Regions from separate parts of the Kribbella sp. NPDC050459 genome, predicted to be linked through region 1. Evidence: predicted binding sites of a transcription regulator. Region 1 holds the regulator's gene; each other region holds the start of a gene.
The links. Region 1 encodes HrcA, which represses chaperone genes, less so after heat shock. Its sites were predicted from a motif close to TTGGCACTCGNNNNNNNCGAGTGCCAA; they were not measured.

Region 1 (4,556 bases):
GCTCGCCGACCGAGACAGTCCCGGCCTGCACCCGGCCGGTCACCACGGTGCCGCGGCCGGTGATCGAGAAGACGTCCTCGACGGTCATCCCGAACGAGCCCACCGGCAACGTGTCCTGCGGCCGCGGCGGCGCCGGAAAGCTGTTGGCCTCCGCATGCCCGCGCGCGAGCATCTCCTGCGGATCCATCGGATTCTCCCGCTTCCAGAACTTCCAGCCCATCCCTTGAGCCTAATGGTTGGCAACCCTTCTCATCGGGACCTAGAGTCGCAACTGTTCCGAACGGAATCTCGAAACTTTCGAAGGGTGGCCGGTGTGACGACACGACGTGCTGTGGTGGTCCGGGGCGGCTGGGAAGGGCACTCGCCGGTCGAGGCGACCGACCTGTTCATCCCGTTCCTCAAGGAGAACGGGTTCGACGTCACGGTCTCCGACACGACCGCCGCGTATCTCGACCTGGACGGCGTCGACCTCGTCCTGCAGTGCGTGACGATGAGCGACATCGAGCAGGACCACTTCAAGGGCCTGGAGGCGGCGATCCGCCGCGGCACCGGGTTCGCCGGCTGGCACGGCGGCATCGCCGACTCGTTCCGGAAGAACGTGGACTACAGCTTCATCACCGGCGGGCAGTTCATCTCGCACCCGCACGGCTTCACCGACTACCGCGTCGACGTGGTCGCCGACCACCCGATCGTCGAGGGCATCACGCACTTCGACGTGCACACCGAGCAGTACTACATCCACTACGACCCGACCAACAACGTCCTGGCCACGACGACGTTCGAGGCGCACCCGGACTACCCGTGGATCGAGGGCGCCGTGATGCCGGCGGTCTGGACCCGCACCTGGGGTGCGGGCAAGGTCTTCGTCTGCACGGTCGGTCACAAGCTCGACGACCTGGAGACGCCCGAGGTCCGCACGATCATCGAGCGGGGGCTGCTGTGGGCGAGCAAGTGACAGGGCAGACCACCAACGTCGGCATCGTCGGGACCGGCGTCATCTCCGGCACGTACCTCGACCACCTGGGCAAGCTCCCCGGTGTCGACGTGGTCGCGGTCGCCGACCTGGACCGCAGCCGCGCCGAGGCGATCGCCGGCACGAACGAGGGCATCCGCGCGCTGACGCCGGACGAGCTGTACGCCGCCGACGACGTCGACATCGTCCTCAACCTGACCATCCCGGCAGCCCACGCCGCTGTGCACCAGGCCGCGCTGGCCGCCGGCAAGCACGTGTACGGCGAGAAGCCGCTGGCCATGGACCGCGCCGAGGCGGAGCCGCTGCTCAAGTACGCCGCCGCCAACGACCTGCGGATCGGCTGCGCACCGGACACGGTCCTCGGCACCGGCACCCAGACTGCCCGGGCCGTGATCGACCGCGGTGACATCGGCGCCCCGCATGCGGCGACCGCGTTCATGGTGACGCCAGGCCACGAGCTGTGGCACCCGGCGCCCGAGTTCTACTACCAGCCGGGCGGCGGCCCGGTCCTCGACATGGGTCCGTACTACGTGACCAGCCTGGTGACGCTGCTCGGGCCGGTCGTGCGGGTGACCGCCCGCGCCGGCCGGGCGAAGCAGCAGCGGAAGATTCACACCGGGCCGCGGGCCGGGACCGTGTTCGACGTCGAGGTGCCGACCCACGTGACCGGCGTGCTGGAGCACGAGTCGGGCGCGCTGACCACGGTGCTGATGTCGTTCGACGTGTGGGCCGGGCGGCTGCCGCGGATCGAGGTCCACGGCACGGACGGCAGCCTGTCCGTACCGGACCCGAACGGCTTCGACGGAACCGTCGAGATCGTGACCCCGGAGCAGCGCGAGTGGACCGAGGTACCGGTCTCGGGCGGGTACGCCGGGGCCGGGCGCGGGGTCGGCGTCGCGGACATGGCCCGGGCGGTGCGCACCGGCGAGCCGCACCGGGCCAGCGGCGAGCTGGCCTACCACGTGCTCGACGTCCTCGAGTCGTTCGTCGACTCCGCAGTGCAGGATCAGCCGCTTGATGTGGCCAGTACAGTGACGCGCCCCGAGGCCGTTCCGTTGGGAGCGTCGCCCGAGACCGCCTAGACTGGCACTCTGAAGGATTGAGTGCCAAGAGGCCGAGAGGGTGGTGCGCGTGCTCGACGACCGCAAGCTGGACGTTCTCCGCGCCATCGTCGAGGACTACGTGGCCACCCATGAGCCGGTCGGCTCGAAGACTCTGGTCGATCGGCACAACCTCGGCGTCTCCCCGGCCACCGTGCGCAACGACATGGCCGCGCTGGAGGAAGAGGGGTACATCACCCAGCCGCACACCAGCGCCGGCCGGATCCCGACCGACGCGGGCTACCGGCTGTTCGTCGACAAGCTGAGCACGGTCAAGACCCTCTCGATCGCCGAGAAGAAGGCGATCACGTCGTTCCTGGCCGGAGCGGTCGACCTGGACGACGTGGTCCGCCGGACCGTCCGGCTGCTGGCGCAGATCACCCGCCAGGTCGCCATCGTGCAGTACCCGTCGCTGAACCGGTCGAGCGTGCGGCACATCGAGGTCGTCACGATGAGCCCGCGGCGGCTGCTGCTCGTGCTGATCACGAGCAACGGCCGGGTCGAGCAGCGGCACGTCGAGCACCCGCACGACGTCGACGAGCAGCTGATCGCGGACCTGCGGTCCCGGCTGAACACGGCGCTGGCCGGTCAGCGCCTGACCGACGCGACGGCCTCGCTGGCCGGTGTGCCGGAGCTGTTCGCGCCGGCCGACCGGCCACTGGTCGCGGCGATCGTCACCACGCTGCTGGAGGCGTTCACCGACGAGGTCGGCGAGCAGCGGATCGCGGTCGGCGGCGCCGCCAACCTGACCCGGTACGGCGACGACTTCGAGCGGAACGTGAAGCCGGTGCTGGAGGCGCTGGAGGAGCACGTCATCCTGCTCAAGCTGCTCGGCGAGGCGACCAACCCGCAGACGCTGACCGTCCGGATCGGCCACGAGAACCCCTTCGAGGAACTCGCGACGACCTCGGTGGTCGCGACCGGCTACGGCTCGAAGTCCGAGGTGCTGGCCACGCTGGGCATCGTCGGACCGACGCACATGGACTATCCGAGCACGATGGGCGCCGTACGGGCCGTCGCGCGCTACGTCAGCCAGATCCTGGCTGAGTCATGACGATTTTGCTATCAACCCCCTGGTCTGGAGTATGAGCACCGATTACTACGCCGTCCTAGGTGTCAGCCGTGACGCGTCACCGGACGAGATCAAGAAGGCGTACCGCAAGCTGGCACGCCAGTACCACCCGGACGTGAACGACTCCGAGGACGCGCACCAGAAGTTCCAGGAGATCGGGCGCGCGTTCCAGGTGCTCAGTGACCCGCAGAAGCGGCAGATGCACGACCTCGGCGGCGACCCGTTCGCGGCCGCGGGCGGCGGGCCGGGCGGCGCCGGCTTCGGCCAGGCGTTCACGTTCACCGACATCATGGACGCGTTCTTCGGCCAGACCGGCGGGGCGACCCGCGGGCCGCGGCCGCGGACCCGGCGCGGTCAGGACGCGCTGATCCCGCTGCGGATCGACCTGGCCGAGGCCGCGTTCGGGACGACCCGGGAGCTCAAGGTCGACACCGCCGTGCTGTGCCCGACCTGTAGCGGGTCCGGCGCGGCGGCCGGGTCCGAGCCGGTCACCTGCGAGATCTGCCACGGTCGCGGCGAGGTGACGCACACGCAGCGGTCGTTCCTCGGCGAGGTGCGCACCATGCGCCCGTGCCCGAACTGCCGCGGCTACGGCACCACGATCCCGAACCCGTGCGTCGAGTGCTCCGGCGACGGCCGCGTGCGGTCCCGGCGGACCGTCACGGTGAAGATCCCGGGCGGCGTCGACACCGGGACGCGCGTGCAGCTGTCCGGTCAGGGCGAGGTCGGCCCGGGCGGCGGCCCGGCCGGTGACCTGTACGTCGAGATCGAGGTCGAGCCGCACGACATCTTCACCCGCAACGGCGACGACCTGCACTGCACCGTGACGCTGCCGATGACCGCGGCGGCGCTCGGTACGACGATCGACCTGCCGACGCTCGAGGGTGAGACGACCCCGCTGGAGATCCGACCCGGCACGCAGTCCGGCACGGCGATGACGCTGTCCGCCCGCGGCGTACCGCGGCTGCGGCACGCCGGTCGCGGCGACCTGATCGTCCAGGTGATCGTCGAGACGCCGACCAAGCTCGACGACGCCCAGGCCGACCTGCTGAAGCAGTTGGCCGGGATCCGCGACGAGGAGCGCCCGCAAGGCCATGTCCAGGCCACCCACAAGGGCGTCTTCGGCCGCCTCCGCGACGCCTTCGGCGCCCACTAGATGGGAGTCGCGGTCTTCCACCTGGAAGACCTGTCCGGTGCCGAGCTGACCCTCGACGGGGCCGAGGGTCGGCACGCGGCCGTCGTACGGCGGATCGGGCCGGGGGAGCGTGTTCGCCTGACGGACGGGCGCGGCGCCTGGGCCGAGGGGCCTGTCGTCACGGCGAGCAAGACCGGTGTGACGGTGGCCGTCGACGAGCGCGGGAGTCTGCCCGCCGCGGCGCCGCGGGTGGTCGTGGTGCAGGCGGTGCCCAAG
Region 2 (4,556 bases), on a different contig from region 1:
CGGTCTGGTCGGTGTAGTTCGAGGAGAACGCGTGGCCCGAGACACCAGTCAGGTTGACCCAGCGGGACTTGTCGAAGTCCGACAGGTCGACGACCATCCGCATCGACGGGGTCGCGGTCACGGCGTACCCCTCGGCGGCGTCCCAGCCGGTGGCGTCGACGATCGACGCCCCGCCGCCCAGCTCGTACGGGCCGCGGTTGAAGATCTTCCGGACCAGGCTGATGTCCGACGTCCCCAGCGTCTGGTTGGTCAGCGTGAGCTTGTGCAGCCGGCCCCACTGCCAGTTGGACGGCTCCCGCGCCATCTTCTGGGTGATCTCGGTCCGCGCGTTGATCAGTGCCTCGCGCAGGATGTCGTCGCGGCTCTCCCGCTGCGGCGTCCCGATGTTGTCCCACCAGGCGCTGTTCTGCTGCGCGATCAGCGTGTGGATCACCTCGAACCACCTCGAGCCGCCGTCCGGCCAGGTGCCCTCGGGCATCTGGTCGTGGAACGTCAGCGCGAGCAGGTTGCGCCAGACCACGTTGAAGTAGGCCGCGGCCGCAGAGTCCGGCGGCTGGGTGAAGTCCCAGTTCCGGAGGGTGTCCTGGCCCTGCCTGTCGAACGCGTCGTCGATGCTGATCCGGAGCAGGTACGGGACAAGCATCTCGGCGATCTTGTTCTTGGTGTCCAACTGGATCGACGCCATCGCGTTCGCGTCCAGCTTCCCGGCGGCCTTGATCCGGTCGAGGATCTGCTGCGACCGGTAGCCGTAGTCCCAGGAGTTCGTCAGGTAGTAGCTGTACGCGTTCGGCACCACGGCCTGGTTGGCGGTGACGATGATGCCGTCCGGCGGGTCGAACTCGGTCGGCAGCGCGTCGAACGGGACATAGCCCTTCCAGGCGTACTTCGGGTCCCAGCCCGGGACCGGCCAGTCGCCGCGGCCGGTGGTGCGGATCGGCACGAGCCCGGGCGCCTGGTAGCCGATGTGGCCGTCGGTGTCGGCGTACACCAGGTTCTGCGAGGGCACCTCGAACTGCTGCGCGGCGGCCCGGAACTCGGTCCAGTTCTGCGCGGTGTTGATCGCGAACAGCGCGTCGGCGGTCCGGCCCGGATTCAGCGCGGTCCACTGCAGCGCCACGCCGTACGCCGTCGGGTACTTCGCCTGCGTGGCGGCCGACTCACCCACCTTGCGCTCGTCCTCGCCGACGTCCGAGATGAGCGGACCGTGCCGGGTCTCGCGGACGGTGATCTTCACCGGCTCGTCCTCGCCGGCCACCTTGAAGGTCTCCTCACGGGTGGCCATGGCGCGCCACTTGTTGTTGTAGAGGACGTTGTTGCCGTCGATCCGCTCCAGGTACAAGTCCTGGACGTCGGGGTCGAGGTTGGTGAAGCCCCAGGAGATCGCGTTGTTGTGGCCGATCACCACGCCGGGCAGACCGGAGAAGCTGAAGCCGGAGACGTCGAACGGACAGCTCTTGCCGACGTTGTTGCAGTGCAGGCCGACCTGCGTCCAGATGCCCGGCATGGTCGCGCCCAGGTGCGGGTCGTTGGCCAGCAGCGGTTTGCCGGTGGTCGTGTGGTCACCGGAGACCACCCAGGAGTTCGAGCCGACGCCGTCGCCCTGGCCGAGCAGCTGGGGCAGGCCCTTCGCGACCTTCTGCACCGAGTCCAGCGACTTCAGGAGGTCCTGGGTGAGCATCCCGCGGCGGAGCTCCGGACTGACTGGCGCGGTGGTGAACTTGCCGTCCTTGCCGATCGAGCCGCCGGACAGGATCGGCTGGTTCCGGTCGTACGGGTACTGCGGGTAGAGGCTCTCGACGTTGCGCGCCGGGAACGCCGACAGCAGCTTCGTCCGGGTGACCTCCTCGTCCAGGTTGCCGCCGAGGTCCCACGCCATCGCCTTCAGCCATGCCAGCGAGTCCGCGGCGGTCCAGGGCTCAGGGCGGTAGTTCTTCGGCCCGCCGGGCTGGAGGGACAGGACGCCGTACTCCAGGCTCAGACCGGAGCCGCTGTGGGTGGTCAGGTAGGCGTTGACGCCGCGCGCGTAGTCGTCGAGGTACTGCCGGGTGGTCGGGCTGAGCAGCGGCAGTTCCTTCTCGGCGACCCGCCGCCAGCCGAGGGTCCGGATGAACTTGTCCGTCTCGAGCGCTGTCTTGCCGAACAGCTCACTCAGCCGGCCGGACGTGACGTGCCGGCGGAAGTCCATCTCGAAGAACCGGTCCTGCGCGTGCACGTAGCCCTGCGCGGCGAACAGGTCGGCCGGGGTGTCGGCGTAGATCTGCGGGATGCCGTTGGCGTCCCGGACCACGCTGACATCGCCGTCCAGGCCGTCCAGCTCGATCGTTCCGTCGTACGTCGGGAACGAGTGGCGGACGACGAAGACGACGGTTCCCGCGATCACCAGGAGGACCGTGGCGAGGGCGATTCCGCTGATGATGACAACTCGAAGCAGGCGACGCACGGACCCAACCGTAGAGAATCCCCCCGCCCTCCCCAAATGGGGTCCCTCACAACTTTGCGTTGCTCTGCGTCGGCTGGACATGGACGCAGAGTTGAGGTAAGTGGACACGGGTTTGGAATACTTCGGGCGGCTGACGCATTATTAGCAGTCGGGTAGTAGGAGTGCCAGCGGCCTGAAGGGAACCGACCGTGCCGACGTACCAGTACCAGTGCACCGACTGTGGCGAAGCGCTCGAGGTGCGCCAGAGCTTCACGGACGACGCTCTGACCGTGTGCCCGAACTGCGAGGGCAACCTGCGCAAGGTCTTCAACGCGGTGGGCGTCGTGTTCAAGGGCTCCGGCTTCTACCGGACCGACAGCCGGTCGTCCGGCAAGGGCTCGGCGCCGGCGAAGGCCGAGTCGTCGTCCTCGTCGTCCGGCTCGTCCTCGTCTTCTTCGTCGACATCCTCGGGGTCGTCGTCCACCGGGTCCTCGGGATCTTCCTCGTCCTCGAGCAGCTCGTCGTCGTCCTCGGGCTCCAGCGCGGCCTGACCGTCGCCTGTGGATAACTGAAGGGCGGTTGCCGGAGAAACTCGTACCTTCTCCGGCATGAAAATCCCCTCCCCTCGTGACCTGCTCCGGGCCGCCCGGTGGCACCGCCGGCTGCTCGCCGGAGTCGCCGCCGCGGCCGCCGTGTACTTCGGGCTTCTCGCCCTGTCCCCGGCGCCGCCACCGACCGTCGCAGTGCTGGCTGCCGCGCATGACCTGACCGGCGGCGTCACACCGGCGCGCGACGATCTGCGGACCGTCGATCTACCAGCGGGTGCGGTGCCGACCGGTGCGCTCAGACCGGGCAGCGAGCTGACGAATCGCGTGCTCAGCGGACCGGTCAGGGCCGGCGAACCGCTCACCGACGCCAGATTCCTGGCGCCGCCGGCCGTGCCGTCCGGCTCGGTCGCCTACCCGTTCCGCGTCGACGACGCCGACGTCACCGCCCTCCTCCGCGTCGGCGACCGCATCACTCTGTACGCCGCGGCGAGCACCACCGCGGACGCCGCGACCGTGCTGGCCCGCGCCGTTCCCGTGGTCGCTCTGCCGGCCCCTCGATCGATCACCTCGGGAGCGCTGATCGTGGTCGCCGCCGCGCCGGAGGCGGCCGCCCGGCTAGCTCAGGCCGGGGCCAACGCACGCATCACTGTCGCGCTGACGCCGGACACGAGTTGATCACTCGTCGGATTTGTCACGGCACGATGTGTCACGATGCGGCGCGGTCGCTCGCTCTGCCGAACCTGCAGCCCTAACTTGTCCGGGGACAACCACCCGCTTCGTGGAGGCACCCACATGCTCAAGGGCTTCAAGGAATTCATCATGCGCGGCAACGTCGTCGACCTCGCGGTCGCCGTCGTCATCGGCGCAGCGTTCACCAAGATCATCAATGCGGTCGTGGCCGGCTTCATCAACCCGCTGATCGCGGCGATCTTCGGCGAGACCGATCTGACCGGCGTCTGGAACTTCAAGATCAACGGCGCGGAGTTCTCGATCGGCCTGATCCTGGACGCGGCGCTGAACTTCCTGTTCGTCGCGGCGGCCGTCTACTTCTTCATCGTGATGCCGCTGAACAAGCTGGCCGAGCGTCGCCAGCGCGGCGAGGAGCCCGAGCCCGCCCCGCTGACCACCGACCAGGAACTGCTCACCGAGATCCGGGACCTGCTGAGCGCCCGTCGGTAACATCCGCCGCGGCAGGTGGACGCAAACCCTCAGCCCCTGAGCTCGCCGACGTCCACCTGCTCACCGGCATAACGCATCCAGCGGTACGGGACCGGCTGGCCGTCGTTCCACTCCTCCATCAACGCGGCGGGGACGTCGACGAAGCCGCTGCCGTGGTAAGCCCGGATCGCCGCGGCGTTCTCCGGGCGGACCCGCAGGAACACCTCCGAGTAGCCGGCATCCAGCGCCGGCCCGAGCAACGCCCGCACGAGTTCACCGCCGACCCCACGACCCCGGACCTCCGGATCGACGATGATCCGGGCGAGTTCGACCTCGTCCTCCTCGTCGTCCAGCCAGACCTCGCCGTACCCGACCGGCCGCTCGCCGTCGAACAGCAGATAGGAGTGGATGTCGGAGTCGACCGTCCGCCA
Region 3 (4,556 bases), on a different contig from region 1:
GCGCGGCGATCGAGCCGGCGTTGGCGAGCGCGGACCGGGTCACCTTGACCGGGTCCAGCACGCCCTGGGCCAGCAGGTCGCCGTACTCACCGGTGGCGGCGTTGAAGCCGCTGCCGGACTCGAGCTCGGCCACCTTCGACGTCACGACGTAGCCCTCGTAGCCGCCGTTCTCGGCGATCCAGCGCAGCGGCTCGACGATCGACTTGCGGACGATCCGGACACCGGTCGCCTCGTCACCTTCGAGGTCGAGGCCGCCGTCCAGGACGGTCGCCGCGTGCACGAGAGCGGAGCCGCCGCCGGCGACGATGCCCTCCTCGATCGCGGCCCGGGTCGCGGACACCGCGTCCTCGATCCGGTGCTTCTTCTCCTTCAGCTCGACCTCGGTGGCCGCGCCGACCTTGATCACGCAGACGCCGCCGGCCAGCTTGGCCAGCCGCTCCTGCAGCTTCTCGCGGTCCCAGTCGGAGTCGGTGCGCTCGATCTCGGACTTGATCTGGCTGACCCGGCCCTCGATGTCCTCGGCCTTGCCGGAACCCTCGACGACGGTCGTGTTGTCCTTCGAGACCACGATCCGGCGGGCCGAACCGAGCACCTCGAGGCCGACCTGGTCGAGCTTCAGCCCGACCTCGGGGGCGACGACCTGCGCGCCGGTGAGCGCGGCCAGGTCCTCCAGCATCGCCTTGCGGCGGTCGCCGAAGCCCGGCGCCTTGACGGCGACCGAGGTGAAGTTGCCGCGGATCTTGTTCACCACGAGGGTGGACAGCGCCTCGGCCTCGACGTCCTCGGCGATGATCAGCAGCGTCTTGCCGGACTGCACGACCTTCTCCAGCAGCGGCAGCAGGTCCGCGATCGCGGAGATCTTGCCCTGGTGGATCAGGATGTACGGGTCCTCCAGCACCGCTTCGCCGGCCTCGGCGTCGGTGATGAAGTACGGCGAGATGTAGCCCTTGTCGAACTGCATACCCTCGGTGAACTCGAGCTCGGTCCCGAAGGTGTTCGACTCCTCGACGGTGATCACACCGTCCTTGCCGACCTTGTCGAACGCGTCCGCGATCAGCGCGCCGATCTCGGCGTCGCGGGCGGAGATGGTCGCGACGTGGGCCATGTCGCCCTTGTCGTCGACCGGCTTCGCGGTGTCCACCAGCTTGGCCGACACGGCCTCGACGGCCGCCTCGATACCGCGCTTGAGGCCCATCGGGTTGGCGCCGGCGGCGACCGCCCGGAGGCCCTCGTGCACCAGCGCCTGCGCCAGCACCGTCGCGGTGGTGGTGCCGTCACCGGCGATGTCGTTGGTCTTGGTGGCGACCTCCTTGGTCAGCTGCGCACCAAGGTTCTCGAACGGGTCGTCCAGCTCGACCTCACGGGCGACGGTGACACCGTCGTTGGTGATGGTCGGGGCGCCCCACTTCTTGTCCAGGACGACGTAACGGCCCTTCGGGCCGAGCGTCACCTTCACCGTGTTCGCGAGCTTGTCGACGCCGCGCTCCAGCGCGCGCCGCGCGTTCTCGTCGAACTCGAGGATCTTCGGCATGAAAAATCCAGTCCCTCTCTGAAATTCGCTCTTCGTAAGCAGTACGGACTCGCTGGTCCCAGACCGACTCCGCCCCGGCGCCGGTCAGGGCACCAGGGCGGTGTCAGTCAGGAACAGCGAGCGATCGTCACTTGCTGACGACTGCGAGGATGTCGCGGGCGCCCAGGATCAGGTAGTCCTGGCCGTCGTACTTGACCTCGGTGCCGCCGTACTTGGAGTAGATGACCTTGTCGCCGACGGCGACGTCCAGCGGGACGCGGTTGCCGTTGTCGTCGATCCGGCCCGGGCCGACGGCGAGGATCTCGCCCTCCTGCGGCTTCTCCTTGGCGGTGTCCGGGATCACCAGGCCGGACTTCGTGGTCTGCTCGGCTTCGAGCGGCGCGACGAGGACGCGGTCCTCGAGCGGCTTGATCGTGACCGACACTTGCTGACCTCCACGGTCGAATTCGCTTGTCTGTGGCATGTGGTCGCGCTCCCCTGCCGTCGCGGGGGTCAGAGGCCGGACCGCTGGCACCCTCGTGTGGAGAGTGCCAACACCGAATCTAGGCCGCGATTAGCACTCGGTCAACTCGAGTGCCAGACGAATTGTCGGCGGCCGGGTAATCGTCCGGGTACGGAATGTGGCCGAACGCTGGGCCGGACCCGGGTCCGCATGCGACCGTTCTCTCAGAGCGATCACAGGAGGGGCCCATGGCGTTCAAGCTGCCCGCGTTGCCGAAGCTGTCCGGCCGGACGATCGCGCTCCTGACCGCCGTCGCCGCGGTCGGCGTCGGCGCCGTCGCGGCCAACGCGTCGAAAGAGTCGCCACCGGCCGGCGGCCCGCCCGTCGCGGCCCCGGCAGCAGACGCACCCAAGGTCGACGAAGCGGTGTCCAACGACGCGACGGCGGCCGAGCTCAAGGCAGCGGCCGCGCTGCCGCAGTGCAGGTCTGCCCGGCTCGTGCCGGTGAACCGCAGCTGGGGCATCCCGATGCCGTCGATCCTGGGCAGCACGAGCACGACCTGCAACCTCATGTACGGCGACGACCCGTTCCGCGGCTCCAGCCGGACAGGTGATCCGGAGACCGCGATCCAGGTCCTCCAGCGCAACCTGAACTTCTGTTACGGCACCAAGCTCGCCGTCGACGGCATCTACGGCACCAACACCCGCACTGTCATCAAGATGGTGCAGCGCAAGCACCACCTGGTGGTGGACGGCATCTACGGCCCGAAGACCCGCTCCGCGATGAACTGGCGCCTGTACTCGATGGCTACCCGCAGCTGGAGCAGGAGCTGTTCCAGCCCGCTCTAGGCTTACCGGGTGACTGTCACGGCGTTGCTCGACGGACCAGGCGCTGAGGTGCTGGCGGCTGCTTGTGCCGAGTACCGCCCCGGCAGAGAGCTCCAGCTCATCGAGAAGCTCAGACGCTCGTACGACGCGACACTGGTCACGACTGCGGTGACCCAGGCCGCACTGCGCCACCGTGCGACCGCCAAGTTCGGTCCGGACGCGGAGCGCATGTACTTCACCCCGGACGGCCTGGAGCAGTCCACCCGCACCACAGTGAGCACCCACCGCGCCGTACGGATCGCAGCCACCCAGATCGACACCGTGGTCGACCTGGGGTGCGGCATCGGCGGCGACCTGATCACGATGGCCCGCGCCGGCCTGCGGGTCACCGGCGTGGAGCGAGACCCCGAGACAGCAGCCGTCGCCCGGGCAAACCTGGCCACGTTCGACCTGCCCGGCGATGTCCTGGTAGGCGATGCACAGACAACGGACCTCACCCCGTACGACATGGTGTTCGCCGATCCTGCGCGGCGGGCCGACGGGCGGCGCGTGTTCGACCACAACGCCTACTCGCCGCCGTGGTCGTTCGTCACCTCGCTCCTGGAGCGGACCGCGTGCGTGAAGGTGGCGCCCGGCATTCCGCACGACGCGATTCCCGACGGCGTGGAGGCCGAGTGGATCAGTGACGCCGGTGAGGTGAAGGAAGCCGCACTGTGGTCGGGAAAGTTGTACGGCGGTACGTCCCGCCGGGCGACGCTGCTGCCGAGCCAGGCGAGTGTCGCCGAAGCGCCGGATGCCGAGGTCGGGCCGGTCGGGCGGTACATCTACGAGCCGGACGGCGCCGTCGTCCGGGCCGGTCTGGTGACGGCGGTCGCGGCAGCCGTGGGTGGATGGCTTCTCGATCCGCGCATCGCTTACGTCACGGCGGCGCAGCACGTGCCGACGCCGCTCGCCTCGGCGTACGAGGTACTGGAAGAGCTGCCCTACAAGGAGAAGGCGTTGCGCGCCTGGGTTCGCAGCAACGGCATCGGCACTCTGGAGATCAAGAAGCGCGGGGTGGATCTCGATCCGGCGCAGCTGCGCAAGAAGCTTGCTCCGAAGGGTGCGGCGTCGGCGACGCTGATCATCACGCGGATCGACCGGGACGCCGTCGCTTACTCGTGCCGCAGAGTGGCCGATGGCCGATAACGCCATGCCCGACGGCCGACCGCTCGAGTCGAAACTGTTGCCGTCGGCGGGCGCACACCGATGGGTTTCCGGGGGCACCAGCGCGGTGCACACCCACGACCAGGGGCACCTGGTGTACGCCGCCCGCGGCGTCATCTCCGTCCACACGGATCACGGCACCTCGATCGTGCCCGCCAACCGCGTCGCCTGGACGCCGGCGCACTCGACGCACCACCACCGCGCGCACGGCGAGACCGACATGCGGATCGTGTTCCTGACCGCCGGACTGGCACGGCGCATCCCCGACCGCCCGGCCGTCTTCCTTGCCTCCGGCCTCGCCCGCGAGGTACTCCTCGCCCTGACCAGCCGCCAACTCGACACCGGAGCCCGGCGCCGCCTGGAACACGTCCTCGTCGGCGAACTCCACGAAGCCGCCGAGCAACCGCTGCAACTCCCCGAGCCGCGCGACGACCGCCTGCGCACCATCGCGAAACTGCTGCACGAGAACCCGGCCGACAACACCCCGCTGGCCGAGCTCGGCCGCGCGGCCGGCGCCGGCTCCCGGACGCTCAGCCGGCTGCTCCGCGAC

Region 2: AB0I12_RS09485 (FmdB family zinc ribbon protein) is a predicted target of HrcA. The motif match lies at 2,582-2,608, and genes of this name have one in related genera.
Region 3: groES (co-chaperone GroES) is a predicted target of HrcA. The motif match lies at 2,085-2,111, and genes of this name have one in related genera.

The regions. Positions count from the first base shown of each region.
Region 1 covers NZ_JBFAJQ010000006.1:3,499-8,054, forward strand. Annotated here, with positions in the region: partial or broken gene AB0I12_RS21035 (EF-Tu/IF-2/RF-3 family GTPase) at 1-136, opposite strand, end outside; gene AB0I12_RS21040 (ThuA domain-containing protein) at 314-955, shown strand; gene AB0I12_RS21045 (Gfo/Idh/MocA family oxidoreductase) at 952-2,055, shown strand; gene hrcA (heat-inducible transcriptional repressor HrcA) at 2,105-3,127, shown strand; gene dnaJ (molecular chaperone DnaJ) at 3,159-4,301, shown strand; gene AB0I12_RS21060 (16S rRNA (uracil(1498)-N(3))-methyltransferase) at 4,302-4,556, shown strand, end outside.
Region 2 covers NZ_JBFAJQ010000002.1:725,539-730,094, forward strand. Annotated here, with positions in the region: gene AB0I12_RS09480 (penicillin acylase family protein) at 1-2,440, opposite strand, end outside; gene AB0I12_RS09485 (FmdB family zinc ribbon protein) at 2,629-2,970, shown strand; gene AB0I12_RS09490 (SAF domain-containing protein) at 3,028-3,642, shown strand; gene mscL (large conductance mechanosensitive channel protein MscL) at 3,760-4,146, shown strand; gene AB0I12_RS09500 (GNAT family N-acetyltransferase) at 4,176-4,556, opposite strand, start outside.
Region 3 covers NZ_JBFAJQ010000002.1:997,584-1,002,139, forward strand. Annotated here, with positions in the region: gene groL (chaperonin GroEL) at 1-1,531, opposite strand, end outside; gene groES (co-chaperone GroES) at 1,659-1,955, opposite strand; gene AB0I12_RS10865 (peptidoglycan-binding domain-containing protein) at 2,222-2,821, shown strand; gene AB0I12_RS10870 (class I SAM-dependent methyltransferase) at 2,831-3,988, shown strand; gene AB0I12_RS10875 (helix-turn-helix transcriptional regulator) at 3,978-4,556, shown strand, end outside.